3 regions of the Promicromonospora vindobonensis genome follow, and region 1 is predicted to be linked to each of the others. Evidence: riboswitches for the same ligand, from Rfam matches in the RefSeq annotation. Region 1 holds a riboswitch; each other region holds the start of a gene.
The links. Region 1 has a riboswitch for thiamine pyrophosphate ahead of thiO (glycine oxidase ThiO). Riboswitches for the same ligand answer to the same signal wherever they lie in the genome.
Positions count from the first base shown of each region.

Region 2: another riboswitch for thiamine pyrophosphate. It lies ahead of ACFS27_RS09505 (thiamine ABC transporter substrate-binding protein); the one in region 1 lies ahead of thiO (glycine oxidase ThiO).
Region 3: another riboswitch for thiamine pyrophosphate. It lies ahead of thiC (phosphomethylpyrimidine synthase ThiC); the one in region 1 lies ahead of thiO (glycine oxidase ThiO).

Region 1 is NZ_JBHUOG010000002.1:444,639-449,654, forward strand. Features, by position in the region: gene ACFS27_RS15225 (CARDB domain-containing protein) at 1-1,468, shown strand, start outside; gene thiE (thiamine phosphate synthase) at 2,296-2,946, opposite strand; TPP riboswitch at 3,028-3,130, shown strand; gene thiO (glycine oxidase ThiO) at 3,120-4,310, shown strand; gene thiS (sulfur carrier protein ThiS) at 4,307-4,591, shown strand; gene ACFS27_RS15245 (thiazole synthase) at 4,594-5,016, shown strand, end outside.
Region 2 is NZ_JBHUOG010000001.1:2,092,649-2,097,664, forward strand. Features, by position in the region: gene ACFS27_RS09495 (ABC transporter ATP-binding protein) at 178-894, opposite strand; gene ACFS27_RS09500 (ABC transporter permease) at 894-2,591, opposite strand; gene ACFS27_RS09505 (thiamine ABC transporter substrate-binding protein) at 2,567-3,646, opposite strand; TPP riboswitch at 3,638-3,742, opposite strand; gene ACFS27_RS09510 (DUF4235 domain-containing protein) at 3,780-4,061, shown strand; gene ACFS27_RS09515 (PAS and ANTAR domain-containing protein) at 4,085-4,861, opposite strand.
Region 3 is NZ_JBHUOG010000002.1:3,264,838-3,269,853, forward strand. Features, by position in the region: gene ACFS27_RS27820 (LacI family DNA-binding transcriptional regulator) at 1-937, shown strand, start outside; gene thiC (phosphomethylpyrimidine synthase ThiC) at 1,016-2,788, opposite strand; TPP riboswitch at 2,783-2,888, opposite strand; gene ACFS27_RS27830 (C39 family peptidase) at 2,974-4,365, shown strand; gene ACFS27_RS27835 (N-acetylmuramoyl-L-alanine amidase) at 4,481-5,016, opposite strand, start outside.

The DNA.
Region 1 (5,016 bases):
GAAGCTGACCCTCTCGTCGAAGCACTCGTGGCTGTACGGGACCACCGACGACCCGGAGGGCCTCACCAACACCCCTGGCGGTGACGCGCGCCGGCTCTTCGACGAGTCGCACGCGCTGCTCGACCGGTCGTTCTCCGCGGGCACGGTGTTCAGGCTCCAGCGCGACGCCGGCGACGACGCCGCGTTCTACGTCATCGACCTCGTCGAGCTGGAGCAGGTCGCGCCGCCCGCCTCGAAGCCTGCCCAGTGCACCTCCATCACCGAGTACGGCGCGGTCCCGAACGACGGGCAGGAGGACACCGCAGCGATCCAGGACGCCGTCACCGCCGACCAGAACGGCGAGATCGACTGCGTGTGGATCCCGGCGGGGCAGTGGCGCCAGGAGAAGAAGATCCTCACCGACGACCCGCTGAACCGTGGCACGCACAACCAGGTCGGGATCAGCGACGTCACGATCCGCGGCGCCGGCATGTGGCACTCGCAGCTCTACAGCCTCATCGAGCCCCACCTCGCCCCTGGCGTCATCAACCACCCGCACGAGGGCAACTTCGGGTTCGACATCGACGACAACGTCCAGATCTCCGACATCGCGATCTTCGGCTCCGGCAGGATCCGCGGCAACAACGGCCAGCAGGAGGGCGGCGTCGGCCTGAACGGCCGGTTCGGCAAGGACACGAAGATCAGCAACGTATGGATCGAGCACGCGAACGTCGCCGTCTGGGTCGGCCGCGACTACTCGAACATCCCCGAGCTGTGGGGCCCGGCCGACGGGCTGCAGCTCAGCGGGATGCGCATCCGCAACACCTACGCGGACGGCGTCAACTTCAGCAACGGCACCCGCAACTCCAGCGTGCTCAACTCGTCGCTGCGCAACACGGGCGACGACGCGCTCGCCGTCTGGGCCAACCCGTACGTCAAGGACCCGGCGGTCGACATCGGGCACGACAACACGTTCCGCAACAACACGGTGCAGCTGCCGTGGCGCGCCAACGGCATAGCGATCTACGGCGGCTACGACAACAGCATCGAGAACAACCTGATCTCGGACACGATGAACTACCCCGGCATCATGCTGGCGACCGACCACAGCCCGCTGCCGTTCTCGGGGACGACGCTCATCGCCAACAACGGCCTCCACCGCACCGGCGGGGCGTTCTGGAACGAGGACCAGGAGTTCGGCGCCATCACGATCTTCCCGCAGACGCACGACATCGTCGGGGTCACCATCCGCGACACGGACATCGTCGACTCCACCTACGACGGCATCCAGTTCAAGAACGGCGGCGGGAACATGCCCGACGTGCGCATCACGGACGTGCGCATCGACCGGTCGAACAACGGGTCCGGCATCCTCGCGATGGGCGGCGCTCGCGGCAATGCGATCCTCTCGAACGTGACCGTCACCAACTCCGGTGAGGGGGACATCGAGAAGGAGCCGGGTTCGACGTTCGTGTTCACCGGCGAGTAGGCGCGGTCGGCTCCAGGCAGGGTCGGCTCCACAGCCGAACCAGGGTTGGTGTCGTCATCCGGCAGGCGGATGGCGGCACCAACTCGCTGTCGACTCGCTGTCGACTCGCTGTCGACTCGCTGTCGACTCGCTGTCGACTCGCTGGTCGCTGGTCGCTGGTTGCTGGTTGCTGGTTGCTGGTTGCTGGTTGCTGGTTGCAGGTCACGGGTCACGGGTTGCGCCGAACCGCAAGTTGCTCGGCTCGGGCACGTCGAACCGCAAGTTGTTCGTGTTCAAGCGGCTAACTCACCGTCGAACCGCAAGTTGCTGGTCACCGGTCGCGCCGAACCGCAAGTCACGCGTCGATCAGGGCGCTGATCGACCATCAACATTCGGTTCGGCGTCGAGAAGGAAGCGGGACTTGCGGTTCGGCGCTCTTCAGACCGGCGGAGGACCGTCAACTTGCGGTTCGAGGTCCGTCAGACCGGCGGAGGACCGTCAACTTGCGGTTCGAGGTCCGTCAGACCGGCGGAGGACCGTCAACTTGCGGTTCGAGGTCCGTCAGACCGGCGGAGGACCGTCAACTTGCGGTTCGAGGTCCGTCAGACCGGCGGAGGACCGTCAACTTGCGGTTCGAGGTCCGTCAGACCGGCGGAGGACCATCAACTTGCGGTTCGGCGCTCTCCGACGAGGAGGCCGCGCTCGGCTGGGCCGAGCAGTGATCGTCGGCCCGGCGGTTCCACGATCGAGGTGCGCGCGCTGCAGACGGGCCCCCGAGTAGCGCGGTCGGCGCAGGCCCCCTCGGCGCAGGCCCCCTCAGCGCAGGCCCCCGTCAGCGCAGCCCCCCGTCAGCGCAGCCCTGCGTCGGTGACCCGGCGGCGCAGCTCGGCCGCCGCGGCCCGGGGGTCCGCGGCCTGAGTGATCGCACGGACGACGACGACGCGGCGGGCCCCGGCGTCGAGCACCTGGTCGAGGCGGGCGGCGTCGATCCCGCCGATGGCGAACCAGGGCGTGGCCGGCTCGCGGGCGGCGACGTCACGCAGCAGGTCCAGCCCGACGGCGGGGCGGCCCGGCTTGGTCGGTGTCGCCCACAGGGGTCCGACGCAGAAGTAGTCGACCCCCGGATCGGCCTCTGCGGCCAGCGCCTGGTCCAGGGAGTGGGTGGAGCGGCCGAGGACGGGGCTGTCGCCCAGCAGGGCCCGGACGGCGTGCGGCGGGAGGTCGCCCTGGCCCATGTGCACCGCCGGCGCACCGGTGAGCTGGGCGATGTCGGCGCGGTCGTTGACCGCCCAGAGCGCACCGTGCTCCGCGGCGACCCGGGCGACGAGTGCATGCAGCTCGACCTCGCGGGCCGCGTCCAGCGACTTGTCCCGGAGCTGGACGACGTCGACGCCGCCCTCCAGCGCCGCGTGCAGGAACGGTTCGAGGTCGTCCGTGTCCTGGCGGGCGTCCGTGCACAGGTACAGGTGGGCGTCGGCGAGGCGGTTTCGGGGGTCCACGAGCGCGAGTGTAGGCAGACGCCGGCCCGTGCCGTGCCTCCCGGTCCACCCGCCAGGCCGCCCCTCGGGCCGGGTTATGGTTGTCGCGTGCACGGGAGCCCCGCACGGGGCTGAGAGGGCGAGAGCGCCGACCGTCGAACCTGATCTGGGTCATGCCAGCGAAGGGAGAACATGTGAGCAGTCGTGTGTGCGACGTCCTCGTCATCGGCGGGGGCATCATCGGCCTGACCGCTGCCTGGCGTGCGCTGGAGGCCGGCGCGAGCGTCGTCGTCCTCGACCCGTCGCCCGGCGACGGCGCGACCCACGCCGCAGCGGGCATGCTCGCACCCGTCATGGAGGCAGGTTTCGGGGAAGCGGGCCAGGCCCGCCTCGGCACCGCCTCGCTCGCCCTCTGGCCGGCGTTCGCCGAGTCGCTCGAACGCGCGGCGGGACTGCCACCGGGCGCCGTCGGGCTGGAGACGACCGGGACGCTCGCGCTCGCCTACGACAGCGACGACCTGGTCGCGATGCGCCGCATGCTCGCCCTGCACAGCGAGTGGGATCTCGGCTCGGCGGAGATCCCGCCGGACGAGGCGCGGCACCGCGAGCCCGCCGTCGGGCAACGGGTGGCCGGCGCGGCATGGGTGCCCCGCGACCACCGGGTCGACCCCCGTGCGGTGCACCGGGCGCTGGCCGCCGTCGTCGCGGCGCGCGGCACCTTCGTCCGCCGCGCCGCGGTCTCGCTGACATGGGCAGACGGCGCGGTGGTCGGCGCGGTCGACGAGGCGGGCGCCGGGTACGCGGCAGGGACGGTGGTCCTGGCCGCCGGCCACGCCAGCGGGACCCTGTTCGCGGGCGCGCCCACCCGGCCGGTTCCCGGCACGACGCTGCGCCTCGATGCCGACGCCGACCGGTCGCCGGCGGTCGTGGTGCGCGGCACGGTCCAGGGGCGTCCGATCTACGCGGTGCCCCGCGCGCTGCGGGCCGACGGGCGGCGCCAGGTGGTCGTCGGTGCGACGTCGGACGAGCGCGAGGACGACCGTCTGACGCGCGCCGGCGACGTCTTCGCCCTGCTGCGTGACGCCCGCGCGCTCCTGCCAGGGCTCGACGACGCCGTCCTCGTGGAGACCACCACCCGTTCCCGGCCCGGCAGCCCGGACAACGCTCCGCTGCTCGGCCGGGCCGCCGAGGGCCTCTGCCTGGCCACCGGGCACCACCGCAACGGCATCCTGCTCACGGCGCTGACGGCGGCCGCCGTCGACCGGGTGCTGGGGGTGGCACCGGTCGGATCGCAGGCCGCGGAGGCCATCGAAGCCGCTCACCAGTTCGCGGACCCGCGCAGGTTCGCCGACACGTACAGCACGACTAGAGGAGGCACGGCATGAGCACCGCCCCGTCCACACAGCACCCGCACCCGGAGAACCCGGGGGCTCACCACGGGCCCGCAGGCACCGCCGTCGTCAACGGTGAGCCGTACCGGCTCGACGGCGAGCTGCCCGTCACCGACCTGGTTGCCCGCCTCCTGCCCGGTCTCGTGGTCGACGGCGCACCGCAGGGCGTCGCGGTGGCGCTGGACGACGCCGTCGTGCCGCGCGGCGCCTGGAGCACCACGACGGTCCGGCCGGGCGACCGTGTCGAGATCGTCACCGCGGTCCAGGGAGGCTGACCATGCAGGAGACACCACTCACCATCGCGGGCACGCAGCTCGGCTCACGACTGGTCATGGGCACGGGGGGAGCGGCGAGCCTGCTCGCCCTCGAGGACGCCCTCGTGGCGTCGGGCACCGAGCTGACCACCGTCGCGATGCGACGGGTGTCCCGGCCCCGCCCGTCGGGCGACCCGGCCGGCGCGGGGGACCCGTCGATCTGGGGCCTGCTCGCGCGCCTGGGCATCCGCGCCCTGCCGAACACCGCCGGCTGCTTCTCCGTGCGCGAGGCGGTGCTCACGGCGCAGCTCGCGCGGGAGGCGTGCGAGACCGACTGGATCAAGCTGGAGGTCATCGCCGACGACGTGACCCTGCTGCCCGACGCGATCGGTCTGGTCGAGGCGGCGAAGATCCTGGTCGACGACGGCTTCACCGTCCTGCCGTAC
Region 2 (5,016 bases), on a different contig from region 1:
GGGGGCGGGAGGACCGCGCGGGGCCGGGGATAAGATCTCGCGGGCGAAGTGCGTTGCCGAGAGTAGACAACGTCTACCCAGCGCAACGCACTCCGCGGAGCCGCTGTATTCCCGGAGAGCGGCCTACGAAAGAAGCACCCCGTCCCCGAACGTCACCAACGTCACGGCCGGGTACACCTACCCGCGCAGCCCCAGGAACTCCGCCACCCGGTCCGACGCCGGGGCGGTCCGCAGCTCGTCCGGCGCGGCCACCTGGAGCAGCCGCCCCCTGTCCATCACACCGACCCGGTCGGCCACCGCCGACGCCTCGGCGTGGTCGTGCGTGACGAACACCGCCGTCGTCCCGGTCTCGACGAGCGCCGCGCGCACCTCGCCCGCGAGCCGTTCCCTGAGCCGGCGGTCGAGCGCGGACAGCGGCTCGTCGAGCAGGAGCAGCCGGGGGCGCGGGGCCAGGGCCCTGGCAAGGGCCACCCGCTGCTGCTCCCCGCCGGACAGGGTGAGCACGGACCGCCGCTCGTAGCCGGCGAGCCCCACCAGGTCGAGCAGTGCGGCCACCCGGGCCTCCCGGTCCGCCCGGGACAGCTCCTGGGTCTCCAGCCCGTAGGCGACGTTCCGCCCCACGTCCCGGTGCGGGAACAGCTGGCCCTCCTGGAACATCAGCCCGAACCGGCGCCTGTGCACCGGCACCCCGGCGAGGTCCTCGCCGTCGTAGGCGACGCGGCCCTCCGCCAGCGGCTCCAGCCCCGCGACCGCGCGCAGCAGCGACGACTTGCCGCACCCGCTGGGTCCGAGCAGCGCGACCACCTCGCCGGGCGCGACGGTCAGCGACACCCGGTCCACCGCGGTCGTGACCCCGTACCGGACCGAGAGGTCCCGGACGTCCAGCCCTGCCATCAGAACTCCCCTCCGGCGCGCTCGTCGCGCAGCCGCTCCGCCACCATCATCACCGTCGCGGTCAGGACTGCGAGCACCACCGACGCGGCGAGCGCCATCCCGTAGTTCTCCGCCCCTGGCCGTCCGATGAGGCGGTAGATCACGACGGGCAGGGTGGCGCCGTCGGGCCGCGCGAGGAACGACGTCGCGCCGAACTCACCGAGCGACACCGCGAACGCGAACCCGGTGGCCAGCCCGACCGACCGCAGGGCGATCGGCAGGTCCACCGTCCGCAGCACGCGGCCCGGCCCGGACCCGAGCACCGCGGCGACCTCGCGCAGCCGCGGGTCGATCGCCCGGAGCACGGGCAGCACGGTACGCACGACGAGCGGGACGGCGACGACCGCCTGTGCCACCGGGACGAGCAGCCCGGAGGTCCGCAGGTCGACACCGAGCACTGGCTGGTCCATGGTGATGAGGAACCCGAAGCCGACGGTCACGGCGGACACGCCCAGCGGGAGCATGAACAGCCCGTCGAGCGTCCCGACGGCGCGGCGCGCGCCGAGGGACCGTGGTCGCCGGGACACCACGAGCGCCACGAGCCCTCCGACGACCAGGGAGATCACCGTCGCGGTCAGCGCAACTCGCAGCGACGTCGCCGTGGCCTCCCAGACGGTCACCACCAGCGCGTTCCGCTCTCCCGTGGTCCCGAGGGCCACGTAGTTCCCCAGGCCGAGTGACCCGTCCGGCTCGCGGAAGGACCGGGCCACCAGTCCGGCCAGCGGCAGCACCATGAGCCCGACGACGATCGCCGCGCCCACCAGCGCCATCGTCACGTCCCGTGGCGACCGCCAGGACAGCCGCTTGGCCGAGCCCTTTGCGGACACGAGGCGCAACGCGGCCTCGCGGCGGCTGCGGGCCCTTGCCGACATGGCGAGGGCAGCCGAGATGACGACGAGCTGCATGATCGAGAGCACCGAGGCCGACCGCAGGTCGAGGAACTGGGTGGTGCGGGTCCAGATCTCGGTCTCGATGGTCCCGTACCGCGCACCGCCGAGCACCAGGACAACTCCGAATGCCGTGGCGCAGAACAGGAACACCACCGAGGCCGCTGACGCAACGGCCGGGGCGAGGGACGGCAGGACCACCGTCCGGAACACCCGCGCGGGACTCGCGCCGAGGGAGGCGGCGGCCTGCTCGGTCCGCGGGTCGAGGCGCTCCCAGAGCCCGCCCACGGTGCGCACCACCACGGACACGTTGAAGAAGACGAGCGCGACGACGATGCCGGCCAGCGACTCCTCCAGCCCGAGGAACCCGAGGATGCCGCCGGGCGCGAACAGGGTGCGGAACGCGACGCCGACCACGACGGCAGGCAGCACGAACGGCACGGTCACGAGCCCGCGCACCAGGCTGCGGCCGGGGAACGACCGCCGGTACAGCAGGTAGGCGAGCGGCAGGCCGAGCAGCACGGAGAACGCGGTGCCGAGCACGGCCTGCGCCAGGGTGAACCCGACGAGCCGCCAGGTGCGCGGACGGAGGACCACCTCGGTGAAGCCGGTGAGGTCGACCACGCCGTCGGGCACGAAGCCGCGGACGACGAGCGAGGCAACGGGCCAGGCGAAGAAGATGGCAAGGAAGCCGAGCGGAACGGCGACCGCCGCCGCCCACAGCAGCGGCGCCGCCCCGCGCCGGCTCAGCCGAGCACTGTCTCGGTCCACCGCTCTATCCACTCGTCGCGGTGCTCACTCACCTCGGTGGGGTCCACCTCGAACGGCGCGTCGGCCTGCGGCGCGAACTTCTGCCAGTCGGCGGGCAGCTCCACCGAGGAGTCGGCCGGGTACATGTACATCGACTCGGGCAGCGCGGACTGGACGTCCTCCGTCAGCAGGAAGTCGACGAGCTCCCGCGCGCCCTCGGGGTTGTCGGACCCTGCGAGCACGCCCGCGTACTCGACCTGCCGGAAGCACGTCTCCAGCAGGGCGCTCGTGGTCGACTCGGACCCGTCCTCGTTCACCGTGAACGCCGGCGACGTCGCGTACGACAGCGCGAGCGGACGTTCGCCGCCCTCGCCCGCACCCGAGAAGTCCACGTAGTACGCGTCCTCCCACGAGTCGGCGACCTTGACGCCGTTGTCCGCGAGGGACGTCCAGTAGTCCTCGAACCCGTCCTCGCCGAACGCCCCGATCGTCGCCAGCAGGAACGCGAGCCCCGGGGACGACGTCGCAGGGTTGGTCACCACGAGCAGGTCGCGGTACTTCGGGTCGGCCAGGTCGTCCAGGGTCTTCGGGACCTCGAGGCCGGACTTCTCGAACCAGGCCTCGTCTGCGTTCACGCAGACGTCGCCCTGGTCGATCGGGGTGAGCGCCGCGCCGAGCTGCTCCGCGCCGTCGGGCAGGCCCTCCGGCGTGTACTCCTCGACCACGCCCTCCTCCAGCGCGCGGGAGGCGAACGAGTTGTCGATGCCGAACACGGCGTCGCCGAGCGGGGCGTCCTTGGTGAGCACCAGCTGGTTCACCAGCGTTCCGGCGTCGCCCGCCGCGCTGACCTCTACGGTCAGTCCGGACTCCTGCTCGAACCGGTCGACCAGCTTCTCGTCGAGGGCCCAGGAGTCGTGGGTCACGAGGGTCACGGTGCCCGACGCCGACGGGTCACCCGCGTCGCTCCCGGAGCCGCCACCACCGCAGCCGGCGAGCAGCAGCGCCACGGAGAGCGCTCCGGCGACCGGTCCAGCATGGATGGTGCCCCCGTGGGCACCGGAAAGACGCAACATCATGCCTCGACTTCCTCCGCCGGTGTGACCCGGATCAGGTTCAAGGGTCTGCGGTTTTCCGCACTCTCAGCGCTGTCGGGCGCTCCCCTGTCGTTTCCAGGCAGCCTACTGGCCCATCGGGGGCTACGGTGTGAAGGTGGCCCAGATTGAGACGGAACAGACACTCGCCGAGAAGCTCGGCACTCTTGCCCTGACGCTCGCGGCCGGCTGGGCCGCGCAGAAGGCAGTCAGCATGATCTGGAAGGGCGTGACCGGCAACGACGCCCCCAACAAGCCGGACGACCCGGAGCTGGACCTGGTGCAGGCCACCGTGTTCGCTGCGGTCGCCGCAGGGACAGCGGTGTTCGCGAAGCGCCTGGCGGCGAAGGGCGCGTCGAAGGCAGCCCTGCGGCTCGCCGCCCGCCGCTCAGCGCACTGACCGGCCCAGCCCCGGATCCTCGCTCAGCGCGCCGCCTTGCGCGGCCGCCGGGTGAGCAGCGGGTCGTGCCCGCGTGGCCTGCCCACTGGCTCGACCCCGTCGAGCACGCGCGCCAGCACTGCCTGCGTCACGCCTGCCGGCTCGCGGTCGACCCGCAGCCTGGTCATGACCTGGTCCGCCGCCAGGCGCAGCGGGATATCCGCCCGGCCCGCGGCCTCGAGCAGCAGGCGCTCCGCGGTCTCCTCGGAGACCCCGCGAACGGCCATGATGACGCCCTTGGCCTGCTCGATCACGGCCTGGCTCACGAAGGCCCTCGTCACCACGGCGGACGATCGCCGGGCCAGCGCCTCCTTCTGGACCGGCGTGGCATCCACGACGTACCCGATCAGCTCCGGCGAGTGGCCGGAGCCACCCCGCGAGCCCTGACCGATGACGACCACCGACCGTGTCCGACCCTTGCGGTCCACGATCCGGTGTGAGCAGGCGAACGGCCGGCCGAGCCGCAACGCCTCGGTGGCGGCGCGGACCACCCGGCTCCGATCGTCCGGATGTTTTCGGGAACTGAGCGCCTCGAGGCCTGGTTCCACCTCGTGCCGCTTCCAACCGTGCATGGTGTAGATCTCGTCGGACCACCACCAGCTACCCGACGAGAGGTCGACGCGGAAACGGCCGACCAGCAGGTTGGTGCCGAGGCCCAGAGCATGTGCCAGGTCGCCCGCCGAGAAGCTCGGTGGTTCCGTCGCGACATCTCCCCCGGCACCGTCCACAACACTGAGCGCGGGCTGTTTGAAAGAGGACATCTCAACCTCCCAGATCCGATGTGGACTGGGAGCCGCTTCATGACTCCGCGCCGTCAATTGTAGAGCGGTTCTCCTGCTTCGACAGCCCGGCGGGGACATCCCGTGGTGTCGGCGCGCTGCGAGTGCCAAGCCCTCGTGCCAGCCTGAGATCGCCC
Region 3 (5,016 bases), 2.8 Mb from region 1:
CGGCGTGGTGATCGGCGACCAGCTGGGCCGGTCGTTCCGGGACCCTGTCTCCACCCAGGTGCTGCACGGCCTGGTCTCCGCGATCGGCGAGCAGGGGCTCGGCGTGCTGCTCGTCCCCGGCATGCCGCAGGGCGCCACCGCCCAGTCCGTCGGGCTCGCCGCCGAGGCAGGGCTGCCGCCCGCCGTCGACCCGCTGGTCGAGGCCGCCGCCATGGACGTGGCAGTGCTCGTGTGGGGAACCCTGAAGGACGACCCGAACCTCGCCGCCCTCCAGCGCCGGGGGGTCCCCGTGGTGATCGGCGAGGGCCAGCACGTCTCCGGCGTCCCCGTGGTCAGCGTCGACGACCGCAGGGGCGCCGCGGAGGCGGTGCGGCACCTGGTCGAGCTCGGGCACACGCGGATCGCGGAGATCGCGCTGCCGTTCGGCCGGGACGAGCGCTCGGGGCTGGTCGACGCCGACCGGCTCGCCGCCGCGGAGCGCACGCCCACCCGCAACCGGCTGGCCGGTGTGCGGGACGTCATCGAGCCGGTCATGTCGTGGGAGACGCCCGCCTCGCTCGTGGAGCACGGGCGCGACGCCGCCACCGAGATCCTGTCCGAGTGGGCGCCGGCGCGCGACCGCCCGACGGCAATCATCGCCCACTCCGACCTGCTCGCCGCCGGCGCCGTGATCGCCGCCCGCGAGCTCGGGCTGCGCGTGCCCGAGGACGTGTCCGTGGCCGGGTTCGACGGGCTCGACCTGCCGTGGCTCTCCCCCGACCTGCTGACCAGCGTGCACCAGCCCCTCGTCGAGAAGGGCCGGGCGCTCGGTCTGGCCGTCATCGCGCTGCTCGCCGGTGAGGACCCGGAGTCGGTGGTGCTTCCGGTGAGCCTGGTCGAGGGCACGACCACCGGCCCGGTCCCCGATCTGAGCGCTCTGCCCGACCCCCTCCGTTGAGGGCGGGCCATGTGCGGATCTGCGCCTGCTGATCCCGCACATGGCCCGCACTCAACGAGGGGTCGGTGGTGGCCTGGGTCAGGGGCGGAGGGTGGGGGCCGGGAGGTAGACCTCGGCCCCCGCGGCGCGGAACTCCGCCGACTTCTGGGCCATGCCCTCCGCCGCCGTGTCCGCGAGCGCCGCCTGGGCCTGCGCGCCGCCGAACTCGTCGCGGATGTCCTGCGAGATCCGCATCGAGCAGAACTTGGGCCCGCACATCGAGCAGAAGTGCGCGGTCTTCGCGGCCTCGGCCGGGAGCGTCTCGTCGTGGAAGGCCTCGGCGAGCTCCGGGTCGAGCGAGAGGTTGAACTGGTCACGCCAGCGGAACTCGAAGCGGGCCTTGGACAGGGCGTCGTCCCGGTCGCGGGCGCCGGTGTGTCCCTTGGCGACGTCGGCCGCGTGCGCGGCGATCTTGTAGGTCACGACGCCGGTGCGCACGTCGTCGCGGTCCGGCAGCCCGAGGTGCTCCTTCGGCGTGACGTAGCAGAGCATCGCGGTGCCATACCGGGCGATCTCCGTGGCACCGATGGCCGAGGTGATGTGGTCGTACCCGGGCGCGATGTCGGTCACCAGCGGACCGAGCGTGTAGAACGGCGCGCCGTCGCAGAGCTCCTGCTGCCGCTCGACGTTCTCCCGTACCAGGTGGAACGGGACGTGTCCCGGCCCCTCGACCATCACCTGGACGTCGTACGCCCACGCCCGCTTCGTGAGCTCCGCGAGGGTGTCGAGCTCGGCGAACTGCGCCGTGTCGTTCGCGTCGGCGAGCGACCCCGGGCGCAGGCCGTCGCCCAGGGAGAACGCCACGTCGTAGGCCGCGAAGATCTCGCAGAGCTCGTCGAAGTGGGTGTAGAGAAAGTTCTCCTGGTGGTGCGCCAGGCACCAGCCCGCCAGGATCGACCCGCCGCGCGAGACGATGCCGGTGACCCGGTCCGCGGTGAGCGGCACGTAGCGCAGCAGCACGCCGGCGTGCACGGTCATGTAGTCGACGCCCTGCTCGCACTGCTCGATCACCGTGTCGCGGTAGACCTCCCAGGTCAGCGCGCTCGCGTCACCGTTCACCTTCTCGAGGGCCTGGTAGATCGGCACCGTGCCGATGGGCACCGGAGAGTTTCGCAGGAGCCACTCGCGGGTGGTGTGGATGTCGTCACCGGTGGACAGGTCCATGACCGTGTCGGCGCCCCACTTGGTGGCCCACTCGAGCTTTTCCACCTCCTCCGCGATAGAGCTGTGGACGGCCGAGTTGCCGATGTTCGCGTTGACCTTCACGAGGAACGCCTTGCCGATGATCATCGGCTCGGACTCCGGGTGGTTCACGTTGTTCGGGATGATCGCCCGGCCCGCGGCGACCTCGCTGCGCACCAGCTCGACGTCGCAGCCCTCGCGCACCGCGACGAACCGCATCTCCGGCGTGATCACGCCCTGGCGTGCGTAGTGCATCTGGGTGACGGTCCGGCCGGGGAGAGCCCGGCGCGGACGACGTCGTTCGCCCTGCCACTCCTGCGAGGCGGCGCCCCGGCGGACGGCGCCCCTTCCGTCGTCCGTCAGGTCCCTGCGGCGTCCGTCGTACTCCTGCGTGTCTCCTCGCGCCACGACCCAGGGTTCTCGGGCCGGTGCGAGCCCGCGCACCGGGTCGGAACCGGGCCCCTGGGTGCGGTAGACCCGCACGGGCTCGTTCGGGGTGCCGTCGGGCGACGGCGCCAGGGCGATCTCGGTGACCGGCACCCGCAGGCCGGTGTCGTCGTGCGGTGTGCTGTCCCCGCCGTCGTGCTCGTGGTCGTACGCGAGCGTGCGGGACTGGGTGTTCTCCATCATCAGACTCCTGCTTCCTACGCCGGTGTTAACCGGACAGGTTCAACGGTCCCGGGCCGTCCAGCCCGATCTCAGCCCCTGCGCGAGGCACCCGTGGGATCGCCGATGACGTTAGCACCTCAGGGTTGCCTACGATCGGCGGGTCTCTTTCGGAGCCAAACGGGGGCCGCTGGTGATAAAGAAGCCCCATGGCTCGCTCCACCCAGAAGTGGGCCCAGGACATGGAGGCAGGCATGTCGATTCGAGGAAAGCTGCGGACAAGGGCGTTCGCGCTGGCAGCGACGGGAGCGTTCGTGGTGCAAGCAGGGATCGTGGCGAGTGCGTTGCCGGCGGCGGGCGAGCCCGAGGCGGGCACGGCGGCGTCGGACAACCAGATCACGCTGACCGCATGGGACGGGTACCGCGAGCTGCGCGAGGGAAAGTCGTCGAACCTGCGGCCGGGCGCCAAGGGCGGGCTCGTGCTGCGCGGTACCGGCGACACCGTCGAGTACACCGACCCGTTCGGTGACGGCACGCCCGTCACCTACGAGACCGGCCGGTGGACGTCGCCGGTCGTCGAGGCCGGATACCTGATCGACGAGTCCGTGAGCTCGTGGAACGCACACACCCCCACGGGCACGTGGGTCGAGATCGAGTTCCGGGGCCGCAAGGCCGACGGGACCTGGACCAAGTGGTTCGTGATGAGCCGCTGGGCGTCGGGCACCGAGTTCGCGCCGGCCGACGGCAGCGTCGGCGACATCCACCGCACGTCCGTGAACGGCCAGACCGACGCGGACGCGTACCTGTTCACGGACACCTACGTCGCGAAGTCGGGCCACGAGCCGGACGCGTTCCAGACCCGGGCCACGTTGTACCGGCCAGAGGGCACCCGGGTCTCCCCTCGGCTCGACTCGGTGAGCACCATGACCAACGAGTACCTGCCCGACGCGCACTACACGGGCACCAGCGACTTCACGCTCGGAGGTGAGCTGGCGCTCGACGTGCCGCAGTTCAGCCAGAACATCCACCGCGGCGAGTACCCGGAGTTCGGGGGCGGCGGACAGGTGTGGTGCTCGCCGACGTCGTCGACGATGGTGATCTACTCCTACGGCCTCGAGGTCCCGGCGGAGGAGCTGGAGGGCATCGAGGCGCCGAACGGTGACCCGCAGGTCGACTACGCCGCCATGCGGACGTGGGACTACGCGTACGAGGGCGCGGGCAACTGGCCGTTCAACGCCGCCTACGCGAACACGTTCGGGCTGGAGTCCTTCGTGACCCGGCTGCGGTCCCTCGCGGAGGCCGAGCGGTTCATCGAGGCAGGCATCCCGCTCATCCTCTCGATCAACTTCGAGGAGGAGGAGATGCCGGAGGCCGGCTACGGCACCAACGGGCACATCGTCACGCTCGTCGGGTTCACCGCCGACGGCGACCCGATCATCAACGACCCGAACAAGGCCAGCAACGAGGCGGTGCGCTCCGTGTACACACGGGAGAACTTCGAGCGTGTGTGGCAGACGTCGACCGACGGCATCACGTACGTCTACCACCCGCACGACGTGAAGCTCCCCCACAACCTGCCGGGGGTCACCCCGAACTGGTAACCGGCCTCCGGCCGACAGGGAAGGACAGTTAGCACGCGGGATGCGTTGCACAGAGTAGACAAGCTCTACTGAGCGCAACGCACCCCGCGTGCGTACCGTCGCCCCCGCGACCGCTCTATCGGCCCGGGACCTCCCGTGGTTCCGAGGTGTACGACGCCGTCGTGTAGCCCTCCGCGGAGACCGTCACCTGCACCGTGAGCTCAGCGCCCCGGTCGTGGCCGGTCACCAGGTACCGAGGGCCGGTCGCCCAGGGCAGCGGCTCGCCGTCGCGCAGCCACCGGTAGCTGACGTCGACGTCGGCCGGGAGGTACGTGCCTGCGTCGGCGGTCAGGATCTTCCCGGGTTTTGCCCGCCCCTCGATGACCGGCCCGGACACGTCGGCCACCACCGGGTCGTGCAGCTCGACGTCGTCGGCGTTGACGAACACGTGCCGGTGCGCCAGCCACACCTGGTAGTAGACGTCGTCGCCGCGCACCACCGTGCGGTCGCCCGGCCCGGAGCCGTCGAACGTCGTAGCCCGGTAGTAGTCGGATGCCACGTCGTCGTCGGCCACCGCGTACGTCTGCTCCACGCCGACCTCGTACTCGATCGGCGTGACCGGTTGCACCGGGACGCCAGGGTGGTCCTCGTAGGCGGCCGCCTCCGGATAGG